2 regions of the Stenotrophomonas sp. 62841_Sma genome follow, and region 2 is predicted to be linked to the other one. Evidence: riboswitches for the same ligand, from Rfam matches in the RefSeq annotation. Region 2 holds a riboswitch; the other holds the start of a gene.
What was found. Region 2 has a riboswitch for thiamine pyrophosphate ahead of ACZK5G_RS00745 (TonB-dependent receptor). Riboswitches for the same ligand answer to the same signal wherever they lie in the genome.
Positions count from the first base shown of each region.

Region 1 (15,925 bases), 1.1 Mb from region 2:
TGGCGCTGGTCAACGGCGATCCGGTGGATGAGGACTACCTGCAGCGCGCAGGTGTACTCAACAGGCTGCCGCAGTGGCGCGAGCATGCCAATGCGTTGATGGGACTGGTACCCAGCGAGGCCTGAGGCGCCGTCCCGGGCGAGTTCTCTGGGTATGAAAGGCAGGCCGGATGGCCTGCCTTTTTCCGTTGTGCCTGAAGACTCATCCACGCATGGCGTGGATCTCCTCAGTCGGTGCAGCGCGCAAACAAGAAGGGCGGACCTTGCGGCCCGCCCTCCTCTTTCTGCTGTCACGCTTTGATGGATCAGAAGCGCTGGGTGTACTTCATGTAGTAGAAGCGACCGATGTCGAAGCCACCGTAGTACGAGAAGCTCGAGTTCGGCTGGCTGTACATGACCGGGCCCTCGTGGTTGAACACGTTGTTGGCACCTGCCGAGATGGTGGCGTTCCAGGGAGTGTTGTAACGCACCTGCAGGTCGTGGAAGGTGTTCGAACCGGTGTTGCGAACCGGAATGGCCAGGGTGTAGGCCGAGGAGAAGTCCGGGTTGTTGCACTCGGCACCGCCGGTGCGGTCGTAGGAGCACTCTTCCTTCAGGCCGGAGTAATAGCGCATGCCCCAGTTGACACCGAAGTTGCCCAGGCTCCAATCGATGTTCAGGTTCGAACGCACGCGGAAGTTGCCACCCCAGTCGCCAGTGCCCCAGCCGGTGTGCTGCTCGACGGCAGTCTGCTCTTCGTTGTCCCGCTTGTACTCCAGGTAATCGACGTAGGTGGTCTTCCAGTCGATGACGATGTTGCCGAAGGAGAACTCCGGCAGGCGGTACTTGATGCCCAGATCGTAACCAGCGGTTTCCTGGTAACCACCGTTGATCAGCGTACGGGTGACGTCGGTCACCTGGGAGCCGTTCTCCGGATCTCGAGTGACACGATCACACGCGTTGGCGTTGCCCAGAATGTAGCACTGGTTGAGGATCGAGGTAACCGATTCGGCCGCGATCACGTTGTCGATGCGGATCTTCCACCAGTCCAGGCTGATGTCCAGGCCCTGTACGAAGTTCGGGCTGTACACCAGGCCGACGGTCCAGGTCTTGGAAGTTTCCGGCAGCAGTTCGGCATTGGAGCCGGACAGGTAGGCATAGTTGGACTGAGACCCCGGGCCAGTGGCATCGATACCGCCGGATGCTTCCTGGCGGAAGTTGGCCGGGACGGCACCGGCGCAGCGCGCGGCAACCTGCGGGTTACGTACTGCCGCACCGAACAGGGTGTCACACGGATCGGTGTACTTGTCGAAGGTCTGCGAGGTGCCGCCGTACAGGTCAGCCACCGTCGGCGCACGGAAGCCCGTGGCGTAGGTACCGCGCACCAGCAGATCATCGATCGGCTTCCACTTCAGGCCGAACTTGCTGTTGAAGGTGTTGCCGAAGGTGTTGTAATCCGAGTAGCGACCGGCCATGTCGACCGACAGTTCCTTGGCGAACGGCAGGTCGGCCAGAATCGGTACATTCAGCTCGAGGAAGAACTCGTTGAGCTTGTAGCCACCGGCGGTGGACGCACCGGCCAGGTCGGTGCTCAGGCCCGACTGAAGCAGCGCATCCGGGTTGTATTCGGCCTGCTCTTCGCGGTGCTCGTAGCCTGCTGCAAACGACAGGTCACCGGCCGGCAGGGTGAACAGCGCGCCGGACAGGTTGGCGCTGTAGACCTTGGAGGTGGTCAGCGACGTGTCGTGGGTCGGCAGGAAGAGGTACTTCTGCAGATCCGGGTTGGACAGCGAGCCAGCGCCGTCGATGCCATAACCAAGCAGCGGGTTCCACGGGGTGCAACCGGCGATGACCGCCCCCGGGGCACCACAGTACGCGACGCCGTTCTCGACGAACGACGGGCCGACGGCATTCTTCACGTTCGGGATGAACAGGTTGCCGGTGCCGGTCTTGGTGCCCTTGTTACGGTTGTAGACGTAACCGACATCCCAGTCGAAGTACTTATCGCCGAACTCGAACGAGCCTTCCAGGCCGGCCGAGAAGCGGAAGGTATTCAGCTCGGACTTGGTCTGGCGCGGCATTTCCCAGGTGCGACGCATGAAGTCGACATCCTGGTCCAGAGGGTTGAACGCACTGTCCTTGGACAGCTTGGTGCCATACGCGCTGGAGCGGTACGGGTAACCGGCGATCTGCTGCAGCGCCTCGCGTTCGGTGTACAGAACGTTGGCGGTACCGCGGATGTTGTCGGTGAAATCGTACTGGCCGTTGGCGAACACAGAGCGACGCTTGATCCCGGTCGACAGATACATCTGCTGCGTCGGGTTGGACAGGTCGGCGTTGGTCAGCTCATGGTAGTTGGCAAAATCGGTCGGATCGGCGCCAGGGTTCACGACGTAGTTGTTGCCGCCGTTGACCAATACGCCCTTCTCGGTGATCGCCGACCAGCCGTTGGCGTCATCTTCGGTAGGGAACGGATGACGTGGGCCATTGGCATAGGCGCTGAAGCGGCGGTCTTTGGCCAGCACCGGCTTCTCGTCGCTGTACTCGGCACCCAAGGTCAACGAACCACGGTCGTTGGTCATGCCGTAGACGAAGTTGTAGGTTTCCTTGTCGCCGTCGCCCTGGCCGTACTGGCCGCGGTAGACGCTCGCTTCCAGGCCATCGAAGTTCTTGCGGGTGATGATGTTGACCACGCCGGCAATGGCATCGGAGCCGTAGATAGCCGATGCGCCGTCGGTCAGCACTTCCACGCGCTCGACGATCGAGGTCGGGATCGACGCCAGATCGGTGTAGCCGCCGGAGCTGACGCCCATGCGCTTGCCGTCCAGCAGTACCAGGGTGCGCTGCGGGCCGAGGTTGCGCAGGTCAACATACTGGCCGCCGACTTCTTCGCCCGAGCTCAGGGCATCGGCGCGGCTGATCGCCGGCGAACCGGTTGCCGACAGGTTCTGCACGATGTCGGCAACGCTGGTGAAGCCCTGCTTTTCAATGTCTGCGCGCTGCAGCGCGATCACCGGCTGCGCGGTTTCCATGCTCGCCTGGCGGATGCGCGAACCGGTAACCGAAATGCGGTCCAGGTCGGTCGTGCCGCCGGCAGCTGCGTCCTGCGCCGAAGCGAAGGACGGTGCCAAGGCAAGCGCAATGCCGGCCGGCAACAAGCCGAGCCGCACTGCAGGAATACGAACGTTCATCTATCTCTCCAAGGTACGTGTTAGTAGCGTGTTAAAACACCCCAGCACGTTACGATTGCGTTGCAGCGCTGTATTTGCGCGAACCAACCGGAGACTTTGCAGATTGTGGCGGCAGCAAGCCGCCGTTCTCCCTGAAGCGCGATGCGGACTGGCCGTAGCGGGCGCGGAACGCACGCGCGAAGCTGCAGCAGTTGTCGAAGCCACTGGCTGCAGCAACTTCGCCGACCATCATGTCGGTGTCACGCAGCAGGTCGGCAGCGCGCTCAAGGCGCAGCCGCGCCGAAAGCGACTGCGGGCTTTCCTCGTACAGGCTCTGGAAGGTCTTGGAGAGATACCAGCTGGAGAAGTTGGTCAGCTCGGCCAGTTCACCGATGCGCACCACGCGGTGGCTGTTGCCTTCCAGGTACAGGCGGGCGCGCTGCATGCGGCCGAACACCTGGCGCTTGCGGCTGCGCGAGCGCCCCGGGCAACGCTGCACGTTGTCGGCCAGCCCACGCTGCAGGCCCGCCAGGTGCAGCAGCAGCGGGCGCAGTGCCTGTGCCGGCTGGCCACTGGCAAGCGCATCGCGCCACAGGCGCAGCGCAACGCGGGCATCGCCACGGTTCATGCGGCCACGCCCGGCATACAGACCGCAGTCGGCCATCTCGGCCAGCACGCGCAGCGCTTCGACCGTCAGGTTCAGGCCAACGCACAAGCCGTTGCGACCGGCCTGCACCAGCGGCCGCGACTCCTTCTCGAAGGCGATCCACTCGCCCTGGCGCAAGCGGAAGCGTCCTTCCTTGGCTTCCACCCAGGAGCTGCCGCGCACCTGCATCCACACAGTGAAGCTGCTGCCTGCGGTCTGCAGGCTGCCGAGCCGGGCCACGCCCAGGCAGGTCGGCGCAGCATCGTCGAGCGACCGGTCCAGAGAGACGGTTTGGCCGCGATCGGCCAGCGAGAGTTGACGCATGGGGGCACCACGGATTTGCCTAGTACAGGCCTCCGTTTTGCCAAATCAGGCGGCACCACGTCAGGAAAGTCAGACGAGATCGCCACGAATTCGCGGCGAGGTCGCCACGAAGAAATTACGAAGGCCCATTTCCGTTGAACAACAACAACTTGGAGAACGCCGGAAGCAGCGTCGGCGAGCGCTCGGGCAAACGCATCACACCGATGTCGGCACCGTCGCTGACCGCCATTGCCACGAACAGCGTGCGCCCATCGGCGCCGGCACTCAGCCCGTTGCCGGCACTGAGGCGTTCCGCATCCAGGCAGCGTTCCGGTTCCTCGCGCCCGGCCTGGATCAGCACCAGTGTCGTACCGCAGCGGGTGGACGTACCGAGATAGCCGATCGCACTGTTGCCGGCCACGGTCCAGGCCCGGTACCGCCACCGGCTGGGCTGGTCATCGCTGATCTGCTGCACGCTGCCTGGCGCCAGCGGCGCATCCACCGACCACAGGCCGCCTGCCGCCAGGCGGGTGAACAGCACACGCCCGCTGCTGCGATCGAACCGCGCCTGAGACACGCCCTCGATGCTGGCAAGGCGGCGCCAAGGCTGCACGCTTCGATCAAACAGGCTCAGCCGGGTCTGTTGCTGGTCATCGCGCTCGACTACCAGCAGCTGGTCCGGGTTTGCGCCGTACAGTGCCTGCAGAGGCTGCTCCGACGGTACCGGCAACGGCTGGACGCGTTCGTCACGTGGGGCGATCTCATAGACCACCGTGCGTCCGTGTTCGTCGCGCCCCACCACCAGCAACCGCCGGCTGTCGGCCGACCAGTCCGGTGCCTGACGTGCCTCAGGCCGCAATCCTTCGATAGGCCGCAGCGAATCGGGGCGCTCCATGTCCGCCCACCACAGCGCGAAGCTGCCTGAACGATCGGACGTGAACACCAGTTGGCGTCCATCCGGCGCCGCCATCGGCTGCCCATCCCGGCCGCTGGACGCAAACAGGCGCTGCGGGGGTGAACCGCCCTCCATCGGCACCTTGAAGATGCCGAACTGCGCGCGGCGGTGAACGAAGGCCAGCATGCCCGCGCGGCGCGCCGTCGCCGGCCATTGTGCGTCGTCGAGCCCGGCGTCGCGCAGCGTGCGGCTCTCGACGTCCAGGTAGTACAGGCGCACCTCACTGTCGACACGGCGTCCAAACACGATCGTCCGGCCATCACGCAACCAGGCCCAGCCACGCAGTTCAGCGGCCTCGTTGGTCAGCTGCTCGGGCGTGCCACCTGCGGCCGGCATGCGCCACAGGTCGCCCAGCTGCGGATTGCGCACGAATACCAGCCACTTGCCATCAGGCGAGTAGCGCGGCGCATAGTCGAAGTCATCCTCGGCGACACCGTAGTCCAGCGCCTCCCATTGGCCACTGGCCAGATCAAGCTTGCGGATGCCGCGATGGGCATAGCGCCCCACCATGCTGCCGAACACCAGACCACGGCCGTCCGGCGTCCAGTCGAAACTGAGCAGCTCGGTGCCATCGCACCGTGTGGCCTGGCGCAGGGCACCACCGGTCGCGCTGGCGATCAGCACCTGGCAACCGCCGTTGTTGCTGAACCGCGCGAAGGCGATCTCGCGTCCATCCGGCGACCAGCTCGGGAAGCGATCGACCGAGCCGGCCGGCGGAGCCAGCAGCTGCCGCGCAGGCGCGTTGCCGGAGGTCTGCACCTTGATCGCGCCACCGCCCTGCCCGTCTTCGTTGGCGCCCTCATAGGCCACCAATGAACCATCGGGTGAAAGCGTGGGATAGGTTTCAAAGCCGCTGGTCGCGGTGATCAACCGATAGGGACGCTGCGGGCTGCCGATCACGCGCGTGCCGTTCTCCACGGCCGCATCCACAGCTGAACTGCTGGCCGGTGCCCACCGCAGCAGCAGCGCGGTCAGCACCACCACCGTGGCCAGCATCAGCACGCCCAGCACCAGCAGTACGCGCCGGCGGACGTGGCGCCAGCGGCGGCGCGATGCCTGCACGTGTGGCGGCATCACCTCGGCGATGGCCATCGCCGGTTGCATGTCCACGATTTCGTCATCGGCTCCCGCGGGCGGCGCCGGCTCGACATCGTCCAGTACCTGCACCGGCACCAGCAGGCGATAGCCGGTCTTGGCGATGGTCTCGATATAGGCCTGGCCGTTGTCGTCGTCGTTGCTGAACGCCTTGCGCAGCTGGGTGACGGCCTGGGTAAGCACATCATTGGTCGGCAGCGTGTCCGGCCAGACTTCCGCGAACAGTTCATCGCGGGTGACAACACGCCCCGGCTGGCGCAGCAGCACACGCAGCACGCCCAGCGCCTTCGGCGTCAGCCGACGCGGGCGACGCGCACCGACGACCTCGACTTCGCGCGAGGACAGAGTGACAGTGCACTCTCCTATCCGGATCCGATCGAATCCGGGGGGCTGGTTTTCACTGCTGTTCATTTTCCGCTACACAGTAGAGACAGGTCCGGGGCAGCATTTGCCTTCGATACCCTCCCGTCCTGGGAACAGCAAAAAGCCAGACTCCGCACAAAGCATCGGCGCATACCGCAAAAACAATGAAGCGGGCGAATACTAGCCTATGCGGGTTACCTCGCCTATCGCGTGGTCGACATCCAGGCTCTCTCTCGCCGACGCATTCACATAATCTGCAGCACCATTCGCGCCCTGCGGGGCGCGAAATTTTTATCTGGCGTTCATTTTCACATGCGCCGCAGCATGGTCAATCCAACCAGTCGCGAAACCACCAAAGCTACGTACATCACGCCTGAAAACTGCTCCAGCATGACCAAGGCGCGCGCCTGCGGATGCAGTGGCACAACGTCGCTCAAGCCAACACCCGAGAGCAAACTGAAGCTCAGATAAAGAAGCTCCATCCAGGTGCGCTGCGCGCCACCACCGGTGCCCTGGAAACTGCCCGGATACCATTGCTGGCACACGGCGAAAGCAAACGCGAAGGCCCACGCCAGCAACGTGAATGTCGCACCTGCTGCGAACAGTTCATCGCGGGTGACTTTATGGTCCTGGAGCATGTAGGCGATGAGCGCACCGGCCGTATAGAAGTACAGCAGGCTTTCCAGCAGTTGCGCGGTAGTCAGCAGCGCACTGCGATCCAGCAGTGCGCCGGCCAGCGAGAACACCACCGAAGGAATGGCCAGCAGCAGTGCCAGCCAGGTGCCCAGCGGACTGCGCTGGACCACCCACAGCGCCAGGCCGAGTACCGCCATGCCGAACATGCCCAGTGCCGCACGGCCGCCGGCGGTGTCATCAAGTGCGGGATACAGCAGCACCGCGATCAACTGGGCACCCAGCAGCCAGGCCGAAGGATGGCGGCGGGCAATGGCCAGCCAGCGGGTGGTGATGGCAACGGGCATGGCGTCCTTCCCCAGGGTGATGGGCGGAGGATAGCCGGGAGCGACGTGATGAGCGGTAGGGCCGGCCACTGGCCGGCACTCTCCCGGTCCCACGCACGACGGAATGCCGGCCAGCGGCCGGCACTACCCGTTACACGTCAGCCCTGGTGATAGACCTCGGCGCCGGCCGCGCGAAACTCTTCCGACTTCCCCTTCATGCCGGCCTCGGCGTAGTCGCGCACGTCCTGGGTGATCTTCATCGAGCAGAAGTGCGGGCCGCACATCGAGCAGAAGTGCGCCAGCTTGTGCGCATCCTTCGGCAGCGTCTCATCATGGAATTCCTTGGCCTTCTCCGGGTCCAGCCCGAGATGGAACTGGTCTTCCCAGCGGAACTCGAAGCGTGCCTTGCTCAGCGCGTTGTCGCGCACCTGTGCGCCGGGGTGTCCCTTGGCCAGGTCGGCCGCATGCGCGGCGATGCGGTAGGCCATGATGCCGTCGCGTACGTCCTGGCGGTTGGGCAGGCCGAGGTGCTCCTTCGGCGTCACGTAGCAGAGCATGGCCGTACCAAACCAGCCGATCATTGCCGCACCGATCGCGCTGGTGATGTGGTCGTAGCCCGGTGCGATGTCGGTGGTCAGCGGGCCCAGCGTATAGAACGGCGCTTCGCCACACTCGCGCAGCTGCTTGTCCATGTTCTCCTTGATCAGCTGCATCGGCACGTGGCCGGGGCCTTCGATCATGGTCTGCACGTCATGCTTCCAGGCGATCTTCGTCAACTCACCCAGCGTCTCCAGCTCACCGAACTGCGCGGCATCGTTGGCATCGGCGATGCAGCCCGGGCGCAGGCCATCGCCCAGCGAGAAGGTCACGTCGTAGGCCTTCATGATTTCGCAGATGTCTTCGAAATGCGTGTAGAGGAAGTTCTCCTTGTGGTGTGCCAGGCACCACTTGGCCATGATCGAGCCACCGCGGCTGACGATGCCGGTGACCCGCTTGGCGGTGAGCGGAACATAGCGCAGCAGCACGCCAGCGTGGATGGTGAAGTAATCCACGCCCTGCTCGGCCTGTTCGATCAGCGTGTCACGGAAAATTTCCCAGGTGAGCGCCTCGGCGCGGCCGTCGACCTTCTCCAGCGCCTGGTAGATCGGCACGGTACCGATCGCCACCGGCGAGTTGCGGATGATCCACTCGCGGGTCTCGTGGATGTGCTTGCCGGTGGACAGGTCCATCACCGTGTCACCGCCCCAGCGGATCGCCCACACCAGCTTCTCCACCTCCTCGGCAATGCCCGAGGAAACAGCGCTGTTGCCGATGTTGGCATTGATCTTGGTCAGGAAATTGCGGCCGATGATCATCGGCTCGCTTTCCGGATGGTTGATGTTGTTGGGCAGCACCGCACGGCCGCGGGCGATTTCGTCGCGCACGAACTCCGGGGTGATGATCTTCTGGATCGAAGCGCCGAACGCCTCGCCCGGGTGCTGCTGCAGCAGGCCGGCATCGCGGATCGCGTCCAGCCGCTGGTTCTCGCGGATGGCGACGAATTCCATTTCCGGCGTGATGATGCCGCGGCGCGCGTAGTGCATCTGGGTGACGTTGGCACCTGCACGCGCACGGCGAGGCAGGCTGCGCGCGGGGAAGCGCACCGCATCGAGCTTCGGGTCATGCTCGCGATCGCGACCGAACGAAGAGCTCAGTCCTTCCAGCCGCTCGGTATCACCGCGTTCTTCCACCCAGCCGCGACGCAGTGCCGGCAAACCAGCGGACAGATCGATGCGCACCTCCGGATCGGTGTACGGGCCCGACGTGTCGTAAACGGTCACCGGTGCATTCTCTTCGCCGCCGAACAAGGTCGGCGTGCGGGTCAGCGCGATCTCGCGCATCGGCACCTGCAGATCCGGGCGTGAACCGGGCACGTGGATCTTGCGCGAGCCGGGAATGGGCCGGGTCACGGATTCGGAGAGTTGCTGGGCCTGTTGCTGCAGGGCGGAGAGCTGTGCGTTCATCGGGCATCGTCCAGGAAGGTCAGGGACGAAGCGGCGGCGCACTGCTGCCGCGCCCGGACGGTCCTTGGGCGGAGTCCGGGCATGGCTGCACTGCAAAGCTTCCCTACGCCGGTATGAGCCGGATCAGGTTCCAAGGGACTGTCTCAACCGTGGCCACATGGCCGCGGTACCCCCGCTTCTTGGTGTGCATTAGAGCATAGAACGCACTGCAGCTCCTGGCTGTTCCATCCACGCACGGCGTGGATCCGCTGTTTCTGTATTAACAGAACCGTGACATCGCATTCAGTAACGTGCACACGCATCGTGCCGCTGCGGCCGGTGTTTCCCCGCCGCCTCCGCGGCCCCTGCCCGGTCTGTGCTGCATGTCGCCGGCCCCTCGCAGCAAGCTCTGCTCGCTCCCCTCAATCCCTTGATCGGAGAAGCTCCTTCATGGTGTTTCGCGTTTCCATCGCACTGGTTCTGCTTCTGGTGCTGCTTGCCGGTGTTGCACCCGGCCCCTTCAATACCGTGGTGCAGTCGGTACTGGCCGATGTCATCCGCAGTGTCGGCTGGCTCTATCTTCTGGTCGTGTTCCTGGCACTGACGTTCCTGATGTATCTGGCATTCGGTCGCTTCGGCAACCTGCGCATCGGCGGTGAAGATGCCGAGCCGGAGTTCTCGCGCGCCAGCTGGATGTCGATGCTGTTCGCAGCCGGCATGGGCATCGGCCTGGTGTTCTGGGGCGCCGCCGAGCCGATTTCCCACTTCACCAAGCCTCCGGAAGGCCTCGCACCGCAGAGCATGGACGCGGCGCGGGCTTCGATGCGCTATGCATTCTTCCACTGGGGCCTGCACCCGTGGGCGATCTACGCGCTGATCGGCCTGGCCATGGCCTGGTTCCAGTTCAACCGCAATGGCCGTGGACTGGTCAGTGACATGCTGCAACCGATCATCGGCCGGCACCATCGCGGCTGGATCGGACGCGTGGTCAACATCGCCGCGGTTGTTGCCACTGCCATTGGCGTGGCCACCACGCTGGGCTTCGGCACCATCCAGATCGCTGCCGGCATGGAACGCGTGTTCGGCCTGCACGCGGGTGTGCCACTGCAGCTGACCATCATCGCCATCGCGTTCGTGCTGTACATGGCGTCCACCGCCAGCGGAGTCGAGCGCGGGGTGAAGTGGCTGTCCAACTTCAACCTTGCGCTGGCCGCGCTTCTTGCGGCCACCGTACTGGTGCTGGGTCCGACCGGATTCATCTTCGATACGTTCACCACCACACTGGGGTCGTACCTCAACCAGCTGGTGACGATGAGCCTGCGCATGTCGCCGTTCTCGGGCAGCACATGGGTAGCGGACTGGACCATCTTCTACTGGGCGTGGTGGATTTCCTGGGCCCCGTTCGTCGGCTCGTTCATCGCGCGCATCTCGCGTGGGCGCAGCGTCCGCGAGTTCGTCATCGGCGTCGTGCTGGCACCCACGGTGCTGGGCTTCTTCTGGTTCGCGGTGTTTGGTGGTACTGCGCTGTGGGCGCAGATCTTCGGCCACGCCGACCTGGTGCAGGCGCTGGGCAATGGCTATGAAACGGTGCTGTTCACCCTGTTTGACAGCATGCCGCTGCCCTTGCTGCTTTCCTGCATCGCACTGGTGCTGCTGATGATCTTCTTCGTGACATCAGCCGATTCGGCGGTGCTGGTACTGGCCAGCATGTCCACTGACGAGGCAGGCGATCCGCCGTTGAAGCGCAAGCTGGCCTGGGGCATCGCGGTGGCGCTGATTGCAGCGGCGTTGCTGCTGGCCGGTGGCCTGGATGCACTGCAGGGCATGATCACGATTGCGGCGTTGCCATTCGCGCTGCTGATGGTGCTGGTGATGGTGTCGCTGTACCGGGTGCTGGACCAGGAGTACACGCGCGAGCGGCGGCAGGCGCAGCGCCAGCGGCACATGATCGATGCGTGGATCGCGCGCGAGATGGCGGCGCAGGAGGAGACCCAGGCGGAGGCGGCGCGCGCGCACGATCAGGATTGAGGGTGTTTTGCAGCCTGCGGCTGCACCGCTTTTCTCAAGCAGCGGCAATAGCAACTTCAAAAGCGGCTCTGGGTTGCTGCTGGTTTGGCGGGGCGGCGTGGGCTGGCAGGACACGCCGTAAACCCGTCCATGGGGGCTCGATGGCGCCATCCATGGCGCCAACGGTCCTGCCAGCCCACGCCGCCCCACCCCCGACAGTTTCCGTGTGACGGTGGGTTTTCCACGGCATGCGTGGATGAGGTGTATCGGAAAACAGGAAGGGGTCGGATCCGTTTTCCTCCGGAAAACGGATCCGACCCCAACCCACAGCGCGCGGCTGTTGCTGTTGCTGTTGCCTTTGCTTTTGATCTTCTTCTTTCTCTTCCTGCGGTGGCAGCCACAGGAAACTGTCCGTGGCCGGGCGGGTGGATTGGCTGGGGGCGTGAGCCGCATGGATGCGGCGACCGAGCTTACATGGACGTACTTGCAGCGGCCCCCAGACAATCCACCCGCCCGGCCAAACCCAGCTTTACGGAATCCACCGCAGAGGGGGCTCCGCCCGGTGGCCGGGAAACCTCAATACCCCGCCGCCTGCCCATCCTTTCGACTCTCAGACGCACCGTAGTAAACGCCGGATTCCGGATCACGCATGATCGCCTGATACCCACCATACGGACCGTCGGCGAACACGATGCGATGCCCCTTGCGCATCAACGCACGCACCGTTTCATACGGGAAGCCGGTTTCCAGATTCACTTCACCACCGTCGGTCATCGCCGTGGCCTGCCCGGTCGGTTCAGTCGAGCCTTCGTGCTGGATGCGCGGTGCATCACCGGCCTCCTGCAGGTTCATGCCGAAGTCCACCAGATTCATCACGATCTGCGCGTGGCCCTGCGGCTGCATCGCGCCGCCCATCACGCCGAAGCTGGCATACGGCTTGCCGCCCTTGGTGATGAACGCCGGGATGATCGTCTGGAACGGGCGCTTGCCCGGTGCGTAGCCGTTGGGATGGTTCTTCTGCAGCACGAACATCTCGCCACGGTCCTGCAGGATGAAGCCCAGCCCCGGCGGCGCCATACCGCTGCCCATGCCGCGGTAGTTGGACTGGATCAGCGACACCATCATGCCGTCGGCGTCGGCCACGGTCATGTAGATGGTGTCGCCTTCTTCCAGCTGCTTCGGCGTGCCCGGCTGCACTTCCTTCAGCGCCTTGTCCATGGAAATCAGCGCGCGGCGCTGTGCGGCGTAGTCCTTGGAAATCAGCTTCTGCACCGGCGCCGGCTGGAACGCCATGTCGGCATAGAAGCGCGCGCGATCGGCGAAGGCCAGCTTCTTCGCTTCAACGAACAGGTGCACATGCTCCGGTGAACCGAAGGGAATCTTCGAGAAGTCGTAGCCTTCCAGCACGTTGAGGATCTGCAGCGCGGCGATGCCCTGGCTGTTCGGCGGCAGCTCCCACACGTCGTAGCCACGGTAGTTGCTGCTGACCGGTTCGACCCACTCACCGTGGTGGTCGGCCATGTCCTGGTAGCTCAGGAAGCCGCCGTTGGCCTTGAAGTAGTCGCCGATGGTGCGGGCGATATCGCCCTTGTAGAAGGCATCACGACCGCCGTCGGCGATTTTCTGCAGCGTGCTGGCCAGATTCGGGTTCTTCCACATCTCACCCTTGCGCGGGGCGTGGCCGTTGATCGTGAACTGTTCCTTGAACCCCGGATACTGCGACAGCTTGGGCACCGAGCGGTCCCAGTAGTAGGCGATCACCTCAGCCACCGGGTGACCCTCGCGGGCGTAACGGATGGCCGGTGCCAGGTTGTCCGCCATCGGCTTGCGGCCGAAGCGGTCGTGCAGTGCGAACCAGCCGTCGACAGCGCCCGGTACCGACACCGGCAGTGGACCGGTGGCCGGGATGTCCTTCAGGCCACGGCGCTGGAACTCGGCCAGGGTGAGCGACTTCGGCGAGCGGCCCGAGCCGTTGTAGCCGTAGAGCTTCTGCGTCTTCGGGTCCCACACGATGGCGAACAGGTCGCCGCCGATGCCGTTGCCGGTGGGCTCCATCAGGCCGAGCGCGGCGTTGGCGGCAATCGCCGCGTCCACCGCCGAGCCACCGCCCTTCATCACGTCCAGCGCGATCTGGGTGGCCAGCGGCTGCGAGGTGGCGGCCATCGCATGCGGGGCGATCACCTCCGAACGGGTGGCAAAGGTGTGGCCGGTGATGCGGTCGGCGGCAGAAGACAGTGCGGGCACAGCGGCCAGCAGAGCAGCGGCCAGCAGGGAACGGGCAAGGCGTCGGGACACGGTCGGGTTCCGATGGAAGGGTGGTCCCTCGATCTTCGCCGCTGCGGCCTGCATGCGGTATCGGGCAGAGGTCATGGACGTTGATCCTGGGGTGGGTGCGGAAGGTCCGCCCCCACCAAGGCGAAAATCCGCCGGATTCCGCGCAAAAGCCGGCCTGAAAGGAGTGAATTCGGGTTCACCGAAACACTTTCAGCGGCAACCATCCTTGTGCCGCAAGCGATTGCGCTGGATGCAGCGGAAACCGAAAAAAAATCCGTCACGAGGGTTGACATCGCCGAAACGGTTGTGTTCCTCTCGATCACATGTTGCATCACAACACGCCACCGCGAACCCACATCGAAGCCGCCGACACCGGCGCCGCCTCGCTGCGTTCGATTCTTGTGCTCGTACTTATTACCCAACCAACAGGTGCGGGACGAGCCAGCGTGTAAGCAACAAACACACCGGAACTCTTCAAAAACCCGCACCCGCCCCGGTGCGGGTTTTTTCATTTCAGAACCTGGTTTCAGACGCAACCACCATGCACAACGCCGATCGCACAACCCGGACCTGCACCACCGCGACGCCTCGTGGTGGCTGTGCCTGTGCAACGCGCGGCGCCTCCTCCACCGCTTTCCCCTGACCGGCCGGCACGTCACCTCGACGACCGGCCGTTCTTTTTTCTTCCCACCGCAAGGAACCTCCCCCATGAGCACCAACGACCTGCCCCAGACCAAGATCGCCGTCATCGGCTACGGCAGCCAGGGCCGCGCCCACGCGCTGAACCTGCGTGAATCCGGCTTCGATGTGGTGGTAGGCCTGCGTCCGGGTGGCCCGACCGAAGCCAAGGCGCAGGCCGATGGCTTCACCGTGATCGCGCCCGCTGAAGCGGTGAAAGACGCCGACCTGGTCGCCGTGCTGACCCCGGACATGGTGCAGAAGAAGCTCTACAACGACGTGCTGGCGCCGAACATGAAGCAGGGCGCCTGCCTGCTGTTCGCGCATGGCCTGAACGTGCACTACGGCATGATCGAGCCGCGCGCCGACCTGGACGTGGTGCTGGTTGCGCCGAAGGGCCCGGGTGCGCTGGTGCGTCGTGAGTATGAGATCGGGCGCGGCGTACCGTGCATCTGGGCGGTCTACCAGGATGTCAGCGGCAAGGCTGCGCAGCACGCGCAGGCCTATGCGGCCGGCCTCGGCGGCGCTCGCGCCAACCTGATCCAGACCACCTTCAAGGAAGAGACCGAGACCGATCTGTTCGGCGAGCAGGCGGTGCTGTGCGGCGGTGCCTCGGCACTGGTGCAGGCCGGTTTCGAAACCCTGGTCGAAGCCGGTTACCAGCCGGAGATCGCCTATTACGAAGTGCTGCACGAACTGAAGCTGATCGTGGACCTGTTCTACGAAGGCGGCATCTCGCGCATGCTGGAGTTCATCTCCGAGACCGCGCAGTACGGCGACTACGTCAGCGGCCCGCGGGTGATCGACGCCGGCACCAAGGCGCGCATGAAGGAAGTGCTGAAGGACATCCAGGACGGCACCTTCACCAAGAACTGGGTGGCCGAGTACGAAGCGGGCCTGCCGAACTACAACAGGTTCAAGCAGGCCGACCTGGAGCACCCGATCGAGAAGGTAGGCAAGGAACTGCGCGCCAAGATGGTCTGGTTGCAAGGACAGGCCGCGTAACCGCGCGGCCCTCCCCCACCCGCTTTGCAAGGTTCCCCCATGAACTCTTCGACACATCGCAGCGCGCCGCCCAACGGCGCGCGCTGGCTGACCCAGGCGCTGGAGGCCGAAGGCGTCCGCACGCTGTTCGGCTATCCCGGTGGCACCATCATGCCGTTCTACGACGCGCTGGTGGATTCGTCGCTGAAGCACATCCTGGTACGCCATGAGCAGGGCGCGGCGCTGGCCGCCAACGGTTTCGCCCGCGCCAGCAACCAGGTGGGTGTCTGCGTGGCCACCTCTGGCCCGGGCGCCTCCAACCTGGTCACCGGCATTGCCGATGCGATGCTGGATTCGGTACCGATGGTCTGCATCACCGGTCAGGTCGGCACGCCGCTGCTGGGCACCGACGCCTTCCAGGAACTGGATGTGTTCGGCCTGACGATGCCGATCGTCAAGCACAGCTGGCTGGTGCGCAGCGTCGATGACCTGCCGCGCGTGGTCGCCGATGCATTCCGCATCGCCCGCGAA
Region 1 is NZ_CM151224.1:3,941,929-3,957,853, forward strand. It holds gene ACZK5G_RS18465 (HDOD domain-containing protein) at 1-125, shown strand, start outside; gene ACZK5G_RS18470 (TonB-dependent receptor domain-containing protein) at 305-3,169, opposite strand; gene ACZK5G_RS18475 (helix-turn-helix transcriptional regulator) at 3,219-4,118, opposite strand; gene ACZK5G_RS18480 (winged helix-turn-helix domain-containing protein) at 4,234-6,558, opposite strand; gene ACZK5G_RS18485 (ion channel) at 6,819-7,490, opposite strand; gene thiC (phosphomethylpyrimidine synthase ThiC) at 7,628-9,472, opposite strand; TPP riboswitch at 9,555-9,656, opposite strand; gene ACZK5G_RS18495 (BCCT family transporter) at 9,902-11,479, shown strand; gene ggt (gamma-glutamyltransferase) at 12,035-13,828, opposite strand; gene ilvC (ketol-acid reductoisomerase) at 14,441-15,415, shown strand; gene ilvG (acetolactate synthase 2 catalytic subunit) at 15,455-15,925, shown strand, end outside.
Region 1: it holds a riboswitch for thiamine pyrophosphate, as region 2 does, so the genes downstream of both, thiC (phosphomethylpyrimidine synthase ThiC) here and ACZK5G_RS00745 (TonB-dependent receptor) in region 2, are expected to answer to the same signal.

Region 2 (15,925 bases):
CAGCCTTATTTATACACCAGTCAGTTCAATATTCAGGGTTGATTAGACCCCCTAACGGATAATTCACACCTGTCGACCGCCTCCTCTCTCTCCCCCTCCCGGGAGGCGGTCGACGAAACCAAAATAATTAAAGGTGTGTCCCGATGAACAAGAATTCGCTGCTTGCCCTGGGTCTTCTGGCTGCTCTGCCGTTCGCTGCATCGGCAACCGATGGCCTGTCGTACAACTACGTTGAAGGCGGCTACGTGAACACCGATGCCAAGGGCGGCGACGCCGATGGCTGGAAGGTGAAGGGTTCCGTTGCGGTGCACCCGAACTTCCACGTCTTTGGCGACTACAGCGCCCAGGAAACCGACAAGTTCAAGAATGACGTCGACCAGTGGCGCCTGGGTGTCGGCTACAACTACGGCATCGCACCGAACACCGACCTGGTGGCCCGTGTTGCGTACCAGAAGTACGACGAGAAGCGCGGCCTGGACTTCAACGGCTACTCCACCGAAGTGGGCGTGCGCACCGCGTTCAACCCGTACGTCGAAGGCTACGTGATGGCCGGCTACGAAGATTTCAGCAAGAAGCACGGCTACAACCCGGACGGCGAGTTCTACGGCCGCGTCGGCGCCACCGCCAAGTTCAACCAGAACTGGGGCCTGAGTGGTGAAGTGAAGCTGGCCAAGGCCGGCGACCGCGAGTGGTTCGTGGGCCCGCGCTTCACCTGGTAACAAACGCCTGTCGTTAGTGCGTGTTGTGCTGGCGTGTGACTCTCTCTCTCTCCCACACGCCAACCGAAGCCCGGCCTCGCGCCGGGCTTCACTTTTATGGGCCCTGTGGCGCCACAATGCGGCATGGGCGACCCTTCCTCCCTCGAAGGTACTGGCACGGCCTACCAGGAGCATCTGGCGCCTGCGCCGCTGCGTGGCCACTTCGGCCAGCTGTGGCAGAGCCAGCTCCCTGCCGATGCCGATGGGCACATCACCGTATTGCCCGATGGCTGCGTGGATATCCTCTGGCGCGACGGCGCGCTGTTCGTGGTCGGCCCGGATCGGGTGGCTGCACATCCGGCACTGGCACCCGGTGCACAGGTACTGGGTGCGCGCTTTCGTTCCGGCCAGGCGTTGGCCGCGCTGGGACTGCCACTGGCCGGCATCATTGGACAGGCGGTGCCGTTGGCCGATCTGAAGGGCGGATGGGCCACAGCAGCCGCTGCTTCCATTGGCGATACCGCGCCGGCTCAACGATTGCAGCGGATGGCGCAGTGCCTGCAACAGCATATGGGCGCGGCCGCACTCGACACCCCGGCGCAGCGTGCACATGTCCTGTTCCAGGCGCTCGCCGGGGGGCACGCCACGCTGGATACGCTGGCGGCGCACTTGAGTCTGAGCCCGCGCAGCCTGCGGCGTTTCAGCCAGTCGCAGTTCGGCTACGGCGCCAAGACGCTGGAGCGCATCCTGCGCCTGCAGCGCTTTCTTCGCCATAGCCGCGCGCTGCCGCAGCACTCGTTGGCGATGCTGGCCGCTGATGCCGGCTATGCCGACCAGGCCCACCTCAGCCGTGAGGCGCGCGAGCTTGCCAGCATGACCGCACGGCAGCTGCGCCTGGAATGGGGCCGATGATGGCCGTTTTGTTCAAGACCGCCGTGCCGCGCTGACCGAAGCTGGGGCTCCCACCCAGGAGTCACGCCATGAGCCACGCCGCACCCCGCGATGCCGAGCGCCGCATCGACAACATCGAATTCAACGTCGCCGACATCGCCCGCAGCAAACGCTTCTACGGCAAGGTATTCGGGTGGTGCTTCACCGACTACGGCCCCGCCTATACCGAGTTCGACGATGGTCGCCTGAAAGGTGGTTTCGTTTCCGACGCGCCGGTGCGTGCGCAGGGCGGCCCACTGGTGATTCTCTACTGCGCGGACCTTGCCGACGCCCAGCAGCGCGTGATTGCCGCCGGTGGCGAGGTGGTGCAGGCGGTATTCGCCTTCCCCGGTGGCCGCCGCTTCCACTTCCGCGATCTGGATGGCTACGAGCTGGCGGTCTGGAGTGATATGGATTGAGGTCTTCGTACCTTCGCCGGTGGACGGAACGAGAACCGCTCCGTCCCCGGTCAGGCGGTTCCGCTATGATCGCCCGCACATCGCCACACGCGATGCGTCCGCCTCAAGCCAGCAGGAACCGCCGTGAACTCCCAGCCCGCACCGATCACCGCCGTCAACCACACGCTCGACAACGAGCCGCAGCAGATCACCGCGCCACTGACCCATTCGGCGGCGTTCCTGGTGCTGAAGGTGAAGGATGACGAGGCGTCGATCGCCAAGGCGCGCGAGGTGCTGGCCAGCACCGATGATCTGATCAAGAACACCGCCATCCGCGAGATCGAGCGCACGTTTACCTGCAACGTGGCCATCGGCCATCGCGTGTGGCAGCCGCTGGTGGGCACCACGCCGCCGCGCGAGCTGGCACCGTTCCGCGAGATCAAGGGTGCGACCCACACGGCCGTGTCCACGCCGGGCGACCTGCTTTACCACATCCGCGCACGCACCATGGACCTGATCGTGGCGTTCGAGCGCAACCTGCTGATGGCGTTCGGCGATGCGGTGGAAGCAGTCGATGACGTGGCCGGCTTCCGCTATTTCGATGGCCGCGACCTGCTCGACTTCGTCGACGGCACCGCCAACCCGGAAGGGCTGTCGCTGCCGGAAGCCACGATTGTTGGTGACGAGGATCCGGACCACGCAGGTGGCAGCTACGTGGTGGTGCAGAAGTACCTGCACAACCTCGATGCCTGGCGCGCGCAGAAGACCGAGGCGCAGGAAGCGATCATCGGCCGCACCAAGCACGACAACATCGAGCTGGATGATGCGCCGGCCGATGCGCAGAAATCGCACAAGACGCTGTGCACCATCGAGGATGCCGACGGCGAGCACGAGATCCTGCGCGACAACATGCCGTTCGCCAACCCTGGCCGCGGCGAGTACGGCACCTACTTCATCGGCTACACGCGCCGCCTGTGGGTGATCGAGAAGATGCTCGAGCGCATGTTCATCGGCAATCCCGCGCCGCTGCATGACCGCATCCTCGACTTCTCCACAGCCACCACCGGCGTGACCTTCTTCGCGCCCTCGCGCAAGGTGCTGGCCGACCTGGGCGATTGATCGCGCCGGGCAGTGCCGACCGCCATCTGCCTGTCATCTAACGCGCCGACCATCAGCCGTTGGATGAGAGCGCAGGGGCGGGCGATGGCGATGGCAAGGAACACAACCGGCGCACGCCGCTGGTGGCGGCCGTTGGCCGCGCTGTTCGGTGCGCTGGCACTGGGGAGCGCCGCGGTGTCCGCGCAGGAGGCTCCCGCACACTGGATGGCCTATGCCGCCGCCGTGGGCGGCCAGTTGCAGCAGCGTCTGCAGCAGGAGCAGAACCCGCAGGCGCAGCGCGTGCTGGAATGGCTGCAGGCACACCCTGATGCACCGACGCCGTTGCCGGTGAGCGTGTGGATCGCGGCGGATGGCCGCATTTCGAAACTCGAATTCGACAGCCTGGGCGACGCCCAGATCGACGCCGACCTGCGCGCGACATTGCAGTCCGCACCGTTGCAGGCGGCCCCACCGGCCGACATGCGCCAGCCGCTGCGGCTGGGCCTGCTGCTTACCCAGTAGATCCACGCCATGCGTGGATGCGTCTGGTAGATGCCGACCTTGGTCGGCACGCGCACGCCAACCAAGGTTGGCGACTACCGGTAGGCCCCCAGCCACGCATGGCGTGGCTCTACTGACCTTGCGGGTGCAGTAGATTCAGGCCCTGCGTGGATGTGTTGGGTAGATGCCGACCTTGGTCGGCAGGTGTGCGCCAACCAAGGTTGGCGACTACCGGTAAGCCCCAAGCCACGCATGGCGTGGCGCTACTGATCTTGCGGGTGCAGTAGATTCAGGCCCTCCGTGGATGTGTTGGGTAGATGCCGACCTTGGTCGGCAGGCGTGCGCCAACCAAGGTTGGCGACTACCGGTAGGCCCCCAGCCACGCATGGCGTGGCTCTACTGATCTTGCGGGTGCAGTAGATTCAGGCCCTGCGTGGATGTGTTGGGTAGATGCCGACCTTGGTCGGCAGGTGTGCGCCAACCAAGGTTGGCGACTACCGGTAGCCCCAAGCCACGCATGGCGTGGCGCTATTGATCTTGCGGGTGCAGTAGATCCACGCCATGCGTGGATGCGTCTGGTAGATGCCGACCTTGGTCGGCACGCGCACGCCAACCAAGGTTGGCGACTACCGGTAGGCCCCCAGCCACGCATGGCGTGGCTCTACTGATCTTGCGGGTGCAGTAGATTCAGGCTCTGCGTGGATGTGTTGGGTAGATGCCGACCTTGGTCGGCAGGCGTGCGCCAACCAAGGTTGGCGACTACCGGTAAGCCCCGGCCACGCATGGCGTGGCGCTACTGATCTTGCGGGTGCAGTAGATTCAGGCCCTGCGTGGATGTGTTGGGTAGATGCCGACCTTGGTCGGCAGGCGTGCGCCAACCAAGGTTGGCGACTACCGGTAAGCCCCGGCCACGCATGGCGTGGCGCTGATCTTGCGGGTGCAGTAGATCCACGCCCTGCGTGGATGTGTTGGGTAGATGCCGACCTTGGTCGGCAGGTGTGCGCCAACCAAGGTTGGCGACTACCGGTAGCCCCAAGCCACGCATGGCGTGGCGCTACTGATCTTGCGGGTGCAGTAGATCCACGCCATGCGTGGATGCGTCTGGTAGATGCCGACCTTGGTCGGCACGCGCGCCAACCAAGGTTGGCGACTACCGGTAAGCCCCAAGCCACGCATGGCGTGGCTCTACTGATCTTGCGGGTGCAGTAGATCCACGCCATGCGTGGATGTGTTGGGTAGATGCCGACCTTGGTCGGCAGGTGTGCGCCAACCAAGGTTGGCGACTACCGGTAAGCCCCAGCCACGCATGGCGTGGCGCTACTGCGTTGCTACCTGTGGTTCACGGGCTGCCGCGCTCCATGCGCGCAGCCCGAACACGGCCAGGCCGAGGAAGAACACGTACAGCGCGGCGGTCACGTGCAGCGACTTGAACAGGTAGGCACCCACGTAGACCACGTCCACCGCGATCCACACCCACCAGCAGGCCACGTGGCGGCGCGCCTGCCACCACTGGCCGACCAGGCTCAGCGCGGTCAGCATCGCGTCCAGCCACGGCAGCGCGGCATCGGTGAAGGTGTGCATGGCCGCACCCAGCGCCACGCCGCCGCACAGGCCGATGGCCAGGTCGCGCAGCAGCTTGCCGCGTGCCAGTGGCACGATGCGGACGCTGCCCTCGTCGGCGGCGTGCTGCCGCCAGTTGAGCCAGCCGTAGACCAGGAAGCCACCGAAGGCGACCTGCAGCAGGGTGTCCGAGTACAGCTTGGCCTCGGCGAACACCAGGCCATACAGCGTCACCGACAGCAGGCCGGCCGGCCACGCCACCAGCCGGCGCTTGGCCATCAGCCAGACGCCGAGGATGCTGCACAGCGCGGCGGTCCACTCGAGCATGACGCCGCTCACAGCGCGAACGTCACCGACAGGCGGGCCTGTCGCGGTGCGCCGGGGAACAGGTAATAGTCACCACCACTGCTGCCGGTATCGCGCCAGTAGAAGCGGTTGAACACGTTGTCCACCGACAGGTTCCAGGTCACCGCACGTTCGTGCAGGCGATGCTGGAAGCGCAGGCCGGCATCGAACACCGAGTAGTCCGGTGCGCGCACATCACCATCGGCGCGGGCGACATTGGCACCGGCATAGCGCCAGCCACCGGTCACATCCAGGCCCTGCACGAACGGCAGCGCATAGGCCACGTGCACGCTGGCGCGCACCTTCGGCACGTTCACCAGCTGATGGCCTTCATAGGCCGGGGTGCCGGTGTCGCGCGCGCGCGCCTGCAGCACGCTGGCGCTGGCCACGATCTGCAGCGCATCGGTCAGCTGGCCGTTGGCGGTCAGCTCCAGGCCGGTGTGGGTCTGCGTGCCTTCCTCAACGAAGGTGTAGCCGACCTCGCTGTTGTCCGGCCTGGCGTACTGGTACGGCTGCGAAATGCGGAACACGGCTGCGCCCAGCGTCAGCGCCTCGACCGGCACGTACTTCACGCCCACTTCCAGCTGCCGCGACTGCACCGACGGCAGGAAGGTGTCGGCGTTGCTGGTCCAGAACGGCGCTTCCTGGCCCAGCGAGATGCCGCGCACGTAGCTGGCATAGGCGTTGAGCTGATCGGTGGCCTTCCACACCACGGCGGTCTGCGGCAGGAAACGCGACAGGCGGCTGTGCCGCTGCGGGGTGCCCCGCTTGTCGTAGGCACGCTCGTCCAGGCGCACGAAGCGGCCGCCGGCCAGCCACTGCCAGTCATCACCGAAGCTCATCCGGTCCAGCGCGAAGAACGCGGTCTGGCGGCTGTCCAGGCGCCGTGCGGAGGGGCCGGGCATCTTCGGCGACGGCGCGAACACCGGCACCTGCGCGTCGTGGATGTTGCTGGTGCCGACGTACTCGTTGACGCTCGGGCGCTTGTCCACCGTGCGGCGGAAGTAGTCGGCACCGAAGGTCAGCTCATGGCCGACGCTGCCGGTCTCGAAGCGGCCGCGCAGCTCGGCACGGGCCTGCTGGTTGCGGCGGGTGTCGTCCGGGCTGCGGTAGTCGTAGACGTCGTAATCGCCATTGGGCGCGAAGTAGTTGCCCGGCACACTGCCATCGGCGCACTGCGTGGCGTAGTAGCAGCCGTAGGCGAAGGCGACGTTGTCATCGATCACCGAACGGCTGTGGCCGACCGAGACGCGCGACTGCCAGGCATCGTTGAAGTCGTAGGTGTGCAACGCGGTGATGTTGGTGCTGGCGATATCCACCGGGCGCTGCCACGGCTGGTAGCCGAGCAGGAATTCGCGATCCACGCCGTGCGGCAGCTCACGCGCGCCCAGCAGCTGGTAGCCGGACACCGAACGCTGCGAGCTGGTCTGGTAGTTGGCATCCACTTCCAGCTTGCCGCGTTCGCCAATCAGCCAGTCGGCGGCCAGCGAGTAGAAGTTGCGACGGCCATCGGCGTGCTCGACGTAGGAATTGCTGGAATCCCATGCGGCATTCAGGCGCAGGCCGAAACGCGGGGTGATCCAGTGGCCGACATCGACGGCGACGTAGCGCGAGCCTTCCGAGTCGGTACCGAGCGTGGCGGTGCGCACTTCGGCCGGGCGCTTGCCGATGTAGTTGATGATCCCGCCGGGCGCCATCACACCCGCGGCCAGGCCGGCTTCACCCTTGAGGATCTCAACCGACTGCACGTTCTCCAGCGCCAGGCGCTGTTCGCCGGCGATGGACAGGCCGTTGAAGCGGTAGCCGGTGGCGGCATCCAGCGCAAAGCCGCGGATGGCGACGTTCTGGTAGTAGCCCACCGGCGCATACGCATCACCCAGCGAGGCATCATTGCTGGCCAGCTCGGACAGCGAACGCACCTGGCGGCGGTCGAGGTAGTCGCGCTCGAGCACGTTCACCGAGGCCGGGGTGTCCTTCCAGGACCCACCACCGAAGGCGTTCACGCGTGAGGTATCGGCCTTGGGTTTGCCGGCCTGCACGCGCACTGCCGCCAGTTCGGTGGGCGAGCGCTCGGCGCCGGTGGCAGCCGCATCGGTGGCAGCGTCGGCCTCGCTGGCATGCAGCGGCAAGGCGGCGCAGAGGGCGAGGGAGAGCAGGGTGGGGCGCAGGCAGCGGTTCATTCGGTTCGTCTTCGGACAACAAGGGAGACGAAGCGACGGCGCGCAGGTGCACCGGCCCATGACGGGGGTGTGGCTGCGGCTCAAAGCTCCCTACGCCGGTGCAAACCGGATCAGGTTCCAAGGGACTCTCTCAGCCTGGCAGATCCAGGCACCCCCGCTTCAGGTGACCATTTCACTACAAATGGTACGGATTTGCGAGCCGGTGCCCTTCAGGCTGCCGCGTGCAACGCCTGCAGCAGTGCCTGTCCCGGCGCGCTGTGGAACCACGCCGGATGCCCCAGCATGAACGGCTGCCACGCCACATCCGCGTTTGCGGTGGAGCCAGTGATGCCTTCGAAGTACTCCACTTCGGACAGTGCGAAGTCGAAATGGACCATCGGCAGCAGGTCGGCCAGCAGCTGCACGCGTGCCGCCGACAGCGGCAGCACCTCGCGGTAGCCGTCGAGCAACGCCAGTGCGATGTCGATGCGCACCGCCTCCATGCCGCGCTCCAGTTCCAGCCAGGCCACTGCGTTGCGCTCGATGGCGGTGGCGAGGTCGAACAGTGCGCTGGTGGGCGAAGCCAGGCCGAAATCCAGCACGGTGCTGACCTGCCCGTCGCGCCACAGCAGGTTGGAGACATGCCAGTCGTTGTGCGCCCACAGCCGTGGCTCGTCGCGCAGGCGCTCGGCCAGGCCCGTGTGCCAAGGCAGCACGTCGCGCTGCAGCTGTGCTTCCCACGGAATGCGCGCGAGATAGCGGGCCAGCCCTGGTCGTGTGGGCAGTTCGGCTTTGATCGCGGCGATGGGATCGTCGGCGCGGATCAGATCGTCGCGCGCGACCAGCAGATGGGTACTGCGCTGTGGCGCGTGATAGCTGACGGCGGCACGGTGCAGCCGGGCCAGCATGCGGCCGGCTTCGCGGGCCTGCGCGACATCGGTCAGCAACGACCACGACACGGCATCGCGGTACAGGTCCTCGCCCACGCCCACGGCATGCAGTTCGAAGGTCCATTCGCCGTGCTCTACTGCGGTGTGGCCATCGGTTGCCGCCAGCACCTGCACCACCGGTACGCCGGCGGCAGCGAGATGGGCGATGAAGTGGTGTTCTTCTTCCAGGCAGGCGGCGCTGCGAACGCTGTGGTGGTGGCGCTTGATGAACACCGGTCCGCGCGTGCCATTGACGATGGCGGCGGCCGACAACGGTCGAGGACTGTGCCAGTGCGGCTGGCTGCCCGCATCCAGCTGCGGAAAGCGCTGGCGCAGCCACGCGAGGTCTGCGGTGCTGATCGGTGGCCAGTCGGCAGCAACCTCGTCGTTGTTGAGGCCCTGCACGCGGTGGGAGGAAGAAGTCATGCCGCAGCCCCAGTGGGGAAAGTCACATCCAAGGCTGCGCATTCAACGCCATGCACGCGGCCAACGCAAACGGGCGGTTCATCGACCCGCCCGTCCGTGCATCGGCATGGGGGATGCCGCGCTGCTTACCAGCCGCGATGGCGGCCGCGGTCGTGGTAGTAGCGGTTGTCGTAGTAGCGCTCGCGCTGCCAGCGACGGTCGTCACCGCGGTCGTAGTAGCCGCTGCGGTAGTAGCCACGGTCGTAACGGCGATTGTCGTAGTAACGACGATCGCGGCGGTCGGAGGTGGTCAGGTTGCCGATCGCGCCGCCGGCCACGGCACCGCCGACAGTGGCAGCAGGATCACCGTTGGAGAGCAGGTTGCCGGCCACGCCACCGACCACGGCGCCGACCAGGGTGCGCTTGTCCTTCCTCGACATCGCGCTGGCATCGCTGACCACGGCCACACCGGCCACCAGTGCCAGGGTCATCGCCAGACCACGGAAGCTGAGTGCGGAAGTACTGAGCATGTTCGTTCTCCTGTGAGGTGCATGCCACGCTGGGCAGGGAGGGCGCGGGGCGCCCCGGCTGCCGTGATGTCCACGCTGGCGTTCCAACATTGCCGGAACATTGCCTGGTCCACCGTGCGGCTTGCGCATTCATCTAGCGGCAGGCGGCATGAAGCAAGGCTGAAAGCGGCCTCGGCCGCTCAGCTGGCAGAAAGGGAAAAGGCCACGCGGACGTGGCCCTCCCTTCTCTCCCAAGGCGCCGCGGGCTTAGACGCCCATCGCCTTCTGGGCCTGCCGGGCCTGCTCCTGCTGGGCGTCCTGCTGCTGATGCAGCACGTTCGGCGCGCCCTGCACGGCACCGCTGCTGAGCGCCAGGCTCTGCTCGCTGGCGGCACGGGTCTCCACCGCCACGCGGCTGGCGGCCGGGTCGCCGATGGTGCCCTGCACGGCGAACAGGCGCTCACCGTTCGGGCTGGGCACCACCGAGTCGATGCGCTGCAGGCCGGCGGCATGCGCCTCCTTGGTCAAAGCCGCAGCAGCGCTTTCCAGCGTGTGGCGGTCCTTGAAGGTCCCGGCCGGCAGCAGTTCCAGACCCTTGCTGGCCTGGATGAACAACGGATTGCGCGGGTGCCGCTCGTCGTTCAGCAACGGCCGTTCGCGTGCGTCCTTGATTGCCTCCAGGGTCTTCGCCCCGACAATGCCGTCGACCACCAGGCCGTTGTCCTTCTGCAGCTGGCGCACTGCCGCGTCGGTGTTGCGGCCGAAGCGGCCATCTTCGACCAGCGGCTTGCCGTCGGCGCCGACGTAGCCCAGGTGGCCCAGCTGCTCCTGCACCTTGCGCACGCCCTCGCTGTGCGCGCCCTGCTTGTACAGTTCGGCGTGCGGCGTGGCAGCGGCCTTGTGCTCGGGCGCAGGCTTGCCCTGGGTCTGCTCGTGCGACTGGGTGCGGTTTTCCAGCAGGTCGCGCGCCTTGGACAGCGGATCGGAGGCGTACAGCTTCCAGTTCGGGTGGTCCTTCACCTGCTTGAGGTAGTCCTCCACCGGCATGGTGTGCACGCCCTTGCTGCCGGTGGACTGGCTGATCAGCAGCTTGTCGGTGTTGGGGTCGCGCACCACCATCACGATGTGGTCGATGCCGTTCCAGTGCTCATGGCGGGTCCTGGCCGTATCCAGGCCGATGATCATGCCTTCCTTCAGCGCATCGGGCTTCAGGATCGCGTCGCGGTCCAGCAGCACGCCGGACTGGTCGAACGCCTTGCGCACGATGCCACCGGAACCGAGGTTGCCCAGATCGATGCGATCAGCCTTGCTGAACACCGCGTGCCCGGCCTTCTGGTTGATCTCGTCCATGGTCCGGTTCTGCAGCGTGCCGACCCAGCCGGAACAGTCGATGTAACCCTGCTCCACGTTCTTGCCGGTCTTGCCCGGTACGTACAGCGCGTGGCCCGGAATGTTGATGGCGTACTTGACGTCGTCGTACTTCACGCCGGCCTCGTAGGCGGCCTGCAGTTCAATGCCTGGCTTCGGCGTGGCAGCCGCCGTTGCGGTTGCCGCCAGCGTGGCTGCACCCGCCGCCACGGCTGCGCTGGCCTGTGCAGGCGCTGCCGGGGTCTGGCCCTGGCCCTGCGCCACCGCCTGCGGTTCGATGTTCTTTTCCGGAATGCTGATCGCCGCGTACTTGTGGATGTAGTAGCTGGAGAACGTCCGCGCCAGGTCGCCATCGTTCATCCCGCGCATCTCGGCCAGGGTGTGGCCGGTCAGCGCCTTCGCGTCGGAGCCGATCTGGTTCAGCACGTTGCGGCGCATGTTGATCTCGTCGCCGTGGCTGTTGCGGACCACACCGAAGGTGCCGGTGGCAATGGCAGTCTGCACCGAGCCGTAGCCGGCGCTGCCCTGCTGGTGGGCCAGGTACAGGTCCAGGCCGGTGGGCGTGTTGCCCCCGGACAGGTACGGGTTGCCGGTGCGCTCGTTGCGGCGCGCCATCGAGTCCAGGTTGTCCTGGTACATCTGTGCGGCCGCTTCGGTGTTGCGGGTGGGGTCGAACTCGTGGCCGGTCAGGTGGTACTGGCGCGCGGAACCGGGCACGAACTGGAACAGGCCCTTGGCGCCGGATGAGGTGTTGTGGGCGCGCTCGTTGAAGGTGCCGCCGGTCTCGATGTGCGCGAAACGCATGAAGTCATCCACAGGGATGCCCTTCTGCCTGGCGACCTGCTCGACGATGTCCAGGACTTCCTTTCTGCTGTAGTCATGCTGTGCCATGACGTTTTCCTCGGGGTTGATGGAGCGGCGCGTGCCGCGAATCGCCAACCGGACTCATCCGTGAGTCAAGAACATGTCGGTCAACAGGGAACCCGCGCGTGGCGGGTGCTATCAGGGCGCGACGTACTGCTGGGTCGCGCTGTTGAAGGTGTAGTGCACGGCGTCGCCGGCACCCAGTGCGCGGGTCTTGCCGGGGCCTTCGATGGTGGTGCCCTTGAAGGTCACGGTCAGTCGCGGCAGGCCGTTGCCGTCGGCAGCGAAGGCCAGTTCGCCATCGCTGTCGGTGCAGGGCATCACGTTGCCGTCGTCGCAGGCGGCACTGTTGTCCTCACCCGTGCGCACTGAACCGACATAGCGCCAGACCTTGCTGTCCACGTCGTCTTCGCTGCGCCTGGGGTTGAACAGCAGCAGCGCATAGCCGGTGCTGCTGATGCCGCGGTCGAAGCTGCTGGTCGGCACCGCCAGCAGCAGGCGACCATCGGCCGTGCGATGTTCAAGCGGCTTGCGCCGGGTATCGACATCGTCGGCCTTGTCGTACGCGCCCAGTGCGCCGATGGTCCATTCCTGGCCACGGAACTTCCATGGCTTCCTGGCGTCGGTGCCGGCCAGCACGAAGGTGGCCTCGGCAAGGTTGGCGCGGTCATCCGGACCGGCCGGCGTCTGCTCGCCCGGCTTGCCGTAGTGCTCGCGGGTATCCCAGGAGAAACCCGTGTAGTACGTGGTGCCATCGAGAATGAAGGTGTGGCCGAACCAGAAGGTCGCCACGCTGCCGTTCTGGACCTCATAGGAGGTCGCGCCATCGCCGTCCACCTGGTAGGTGAAATACATCACGGTCGGCGCGTCGGGCGGGGTGGCGGCGGCATCGGGGGTGGGGGTCTGCATCGGGGCAACATCCTGTCGGGGCGCATTGGCAGCCTGCGCAGAGGCGCCGGGCTGGGAGGACGAGGGGGCCGGATCGGCGGCGCTGCAGGCGGCAGCGGAAAGAGAGACGAGCAGGCACGCCGCGAATGCGCGCAGAGGCCGCAACGGCAGGGTCCAACGTAGCTTGGGGGGATGATGCATGCGCCTCTCCATGGTCAGCGTTGCCGGGCCAGACGGCCGGCAGGAAACCGCGCCACGTCCACCAGGGACGGGAGCGAGGACATGAGCCGGTCGATTCCTTCGACCTCGCATTGAGAACTCATGCCGGACCATCTTGGCACAGATCGGCGGCCGGTCAAAGAGGGCGGTGGCAGCTGCCCTTCTTGTGTGATCTGGCTCTCAGATCTTGCCGTCGCGCAGGTAATCGAACAGCTCGGCGTCGCCCTTGAGGCCCAGTTTGAGCATGGCGTCACCCTTCTGCCGGCTGATGGTACTGACGCTCTTGTGCAGCTGCAGCGAGATTTCCTTCACGGTCATGCCGGTGCCCAGCAGCCGCAGCACCTCCACCTCGCGTGGCGACAGTGGCTTGCCGTCGCCCTCGCGCATGCGCCAGCTGCCAGCGGCCTCGACCCGCTCGCGCAGGCTGCGGCTGATGTAGGGCTGGCCCCGGTAGACCGCCTGGATGGCCTGTGGCAGTTCGTCCATCGACGAACTCTTGTCGACCAGGCCGAGCACGCCGCTGTCGAGCACCATGCGCAGGATCGCCAGGTTGTTGGAGACACTGAGCATCAGCACCGGCAGGTCGGGATGACGGCGGCGGATCATGCCGATCATGGCGAAGCCGTCGGCCTGGGGACTGCCCGGCATGGAGTAGTCGGTGACCAGCAGGTCACAGGGCTGGCTGCCGAGCAGGGCCATCAGCGCCTGCGCGCTGTCGGCTTCGCCGACCACGCGGCCCACCCCGCTCGATTCGATGACGGCACGGGTACCGATACGGACCACCGGGTGGTCGTCTGCGATGATGATGCGCAAGCTCATGCTCTAGTATGGCCACCGGGCACGCCGGACCGCGACCATCGCGGTTCCTGGCAGATTCTAGGAGATCAACGCCGATGCGTAGCTGGGCTGTTCGCGGGCTGGTCCTGCTGCTGGCCGTGCTGGTGCTGCCTGCGGCGCTGGCACAGGCAGTGCCTGGGCTGTTGCCGCTCAGCCCGCTGCAGCGCGAGTACCTTGCCGCGCATCCGAGCATCGTCGTGGGCCAGTATGACAGTGGCTGGCCGCCGTTCGAGTCCCTCCGTGATGGCCAGCAGGTCGGCCTGGGCCCGGATTATCTGTCGCTTCTCGCCCGTCAGCTGGGCGTGAAGGTGGAGGCGCGGCGCTATCCCGACTGGACATCCGTGCTGGATGCGGCATGTCGTGGCGAGATCGATGTAGTGATGAATGTCGGTCTCAGTGCCGACCGCACCCGCTGCATGGTCTATACCGCCGCCTATGGCGAGGCAGCGCTGGCCCTGGTGGGACGCCCGGATGACCTGCGTGCCTCCGACATCCCCGACCTGGATGGACTGCGGGTGGTGATCGAGCAGGACTTCCTGACCGGCCCGCAGGTGCGGGCGCGCTTTCCCCGGGCACGACAGCTTGTCGCAAACAGCTCGTTGGCGGCGCTGGAGATGGTCAGAGACGACAAGGCAGACGTTTACATCGGCAATGCCTACGTGGCCACCGAACTGATCGCACGCGAGGACCTGCAGGGGGTCGTGCTGCTGCGTCCCAGCGATCTGCCGCCCGAACGGCTGCACTTCGGTGTTCCCAACAGCAAGCAGCCGTTGGCCGAAGCATTGGACCTGGCACTGGCTGCGACCAGCCAGGCCCAGCGCGATGCCCTGGCGCAGCGCTGGCTGCCACCTCCGCAGTGGTCGGCATCGGCACAGCTGGCGTTGAGCCAGGCCGAGAAACGGGTATTGGAGCAGCCGTTGAAGATCGGCTTCGCGCCGAACGCGGCGCCGCTGTCGTTCGCGGACCAGGATGGCAACCCCAGTGGCCTGGCCAGCGAATACCTGCGGCGCCTGCTGCAGGCTGGCGCCAACCTGCAGGTGGAAAACAGCCATGACTGGTACGAGGTGCGCGAGAAGGCACGCCGCGGCGAGCTGCAGGCGGTGATGGGCATTCCTGCCGATTCTCGCTACCTGGGCCCGGACTGGGTGTTCAGCCAGCCCTTCATCAGCGTGCCGAACGTGATCGTCAGCCGGCGTGACAGCCCGGCGTTGCTGGGCCTGTCCGACCTGCAGGGCAAGCGGGTGCTGCTGTCCGATCCGGAACGTGTGCGTGGCTATGTGCTGCAGCAGGCGCCGCAGGCGCGGATCATCGCGGCACGCAGCGCGGAACAGGCCCTGCAGCGCCTGATCAATGGCGACGCCGATGCCTACGTAGGCAACCTGGCACTGGTTGACCATCTGCTGCGCAGCCGCTTCCCGGGGCGCCTGCAGGTGGCGGCACCGGCAGGTTTCAACGATCAGCTGGTGCTGGCGGTTGAGCGCCGCCATGCCGCCCTGGCCACCACCTTCGACCGCCTGCTGCTGCAGATGACGCCGCGCAAGCGCGAGGCCCTGCGCGGGGACTGGCTGGCCGTCGAGTACCGCAACGGCCTGGACTGGAACAGCGCGATGCGCTGGGGCGTGCCGCTGCTGCTGGTGCTGCTCACCGCGCTGCTGGTGCACGCCATCGGGCATTGGCGGCTGCGCCGCGAGGTGGCCGGACGGCGTCACCTGGAACAGCGCCTGGCCGAAGTCACCGACAACCTGCCTGCCGTGGTCTATCAGGCTCGCCGCGCGGCAGACGGAACGCTCAGCTTCCCGTTCATTGCCGGTGACCTGCAGGCGTTGTTCGGGATCAGCCGGCAGCAGGCCGAACAGGACGCAATGTGCCTGCTGGAGCGCATCGAGGAAGACGACCGCGAGCACATCCTGCATGCGGTCGAGCAGGCGGCGCGCCAGTTCGCACCGCTTGTTCTCGAGTTCCGGCTGCGACCTGAAGGCACCGGCGCGCGCTGGGTGCGCAGCCAGGCCCATCCCTATGCGGCGGAAGCGGGCGTGGTCACCTGGAGTGGATACTGGGTGGATGTCAGCGAGGCGCGTGCACAGGCCGAGGCCCTGACTGCGGCCAAGGCCGACGCCGAACAGGCGGCGGAGGCGAAGTCGCGTTTCCTGGCGACCATGAGCCATGAAATCCGAACGCCGATGAGTGGCGTGCTGGGCATGCTGGAAGTGCTGGCGC
Region 2 is NZ_CM151224.1:164,616-180,540, forward strand. It holds gene ACZK5G_RS00715 (OmpO family porin) at 144-719, shown strand; gene ACZK5G_RS00720 (helix-turn-helix transcriptional regulator) at 843-1,610, shown strand; gene ACZK5G_RS00725 (VOC family protein) at 1,679-2,047, shown strand; gene ACZK5G_RS00730 (Dyp-type peroxidase) at 2,171-3,145, shown strand; gene ACZK5G_RS00735 (hypothetical protein) at 3,230-3,646, shown strand; gene pnuC (nicotinamide riboside transporter PnuC) at 4,943-5,512, opposite strand; gene ACZK5G_RS00745 (TonB-dependent receptor) at 5,521-7,710, opposite strand; TPP riboswitch at 7,781-7,876, opposite strand; gene ACZK5G_RS00750 (phosphotransferase enzyme family protein) at 7,920-9,044, opposite strand; gene ACZK5G_RS00755 (glycine zipper 2TM domain-containing protein) at 9,170-9,553, opposite strand; gene ACZK5G_RS00760 (XVIPCD domain-containing protein) at 9,800-11,791, opposite strand; gene ACZK5G_RS00765 (hypothetical protein) at 11,903-12,673, opposite strand; gene ACZK5G_RS00770 (response regulator) at 13,052-13,690, opposite strand; gene ACZK5G_RS00775 (ATP-binding protein) at 13,765-15,925, shown strand, end outside.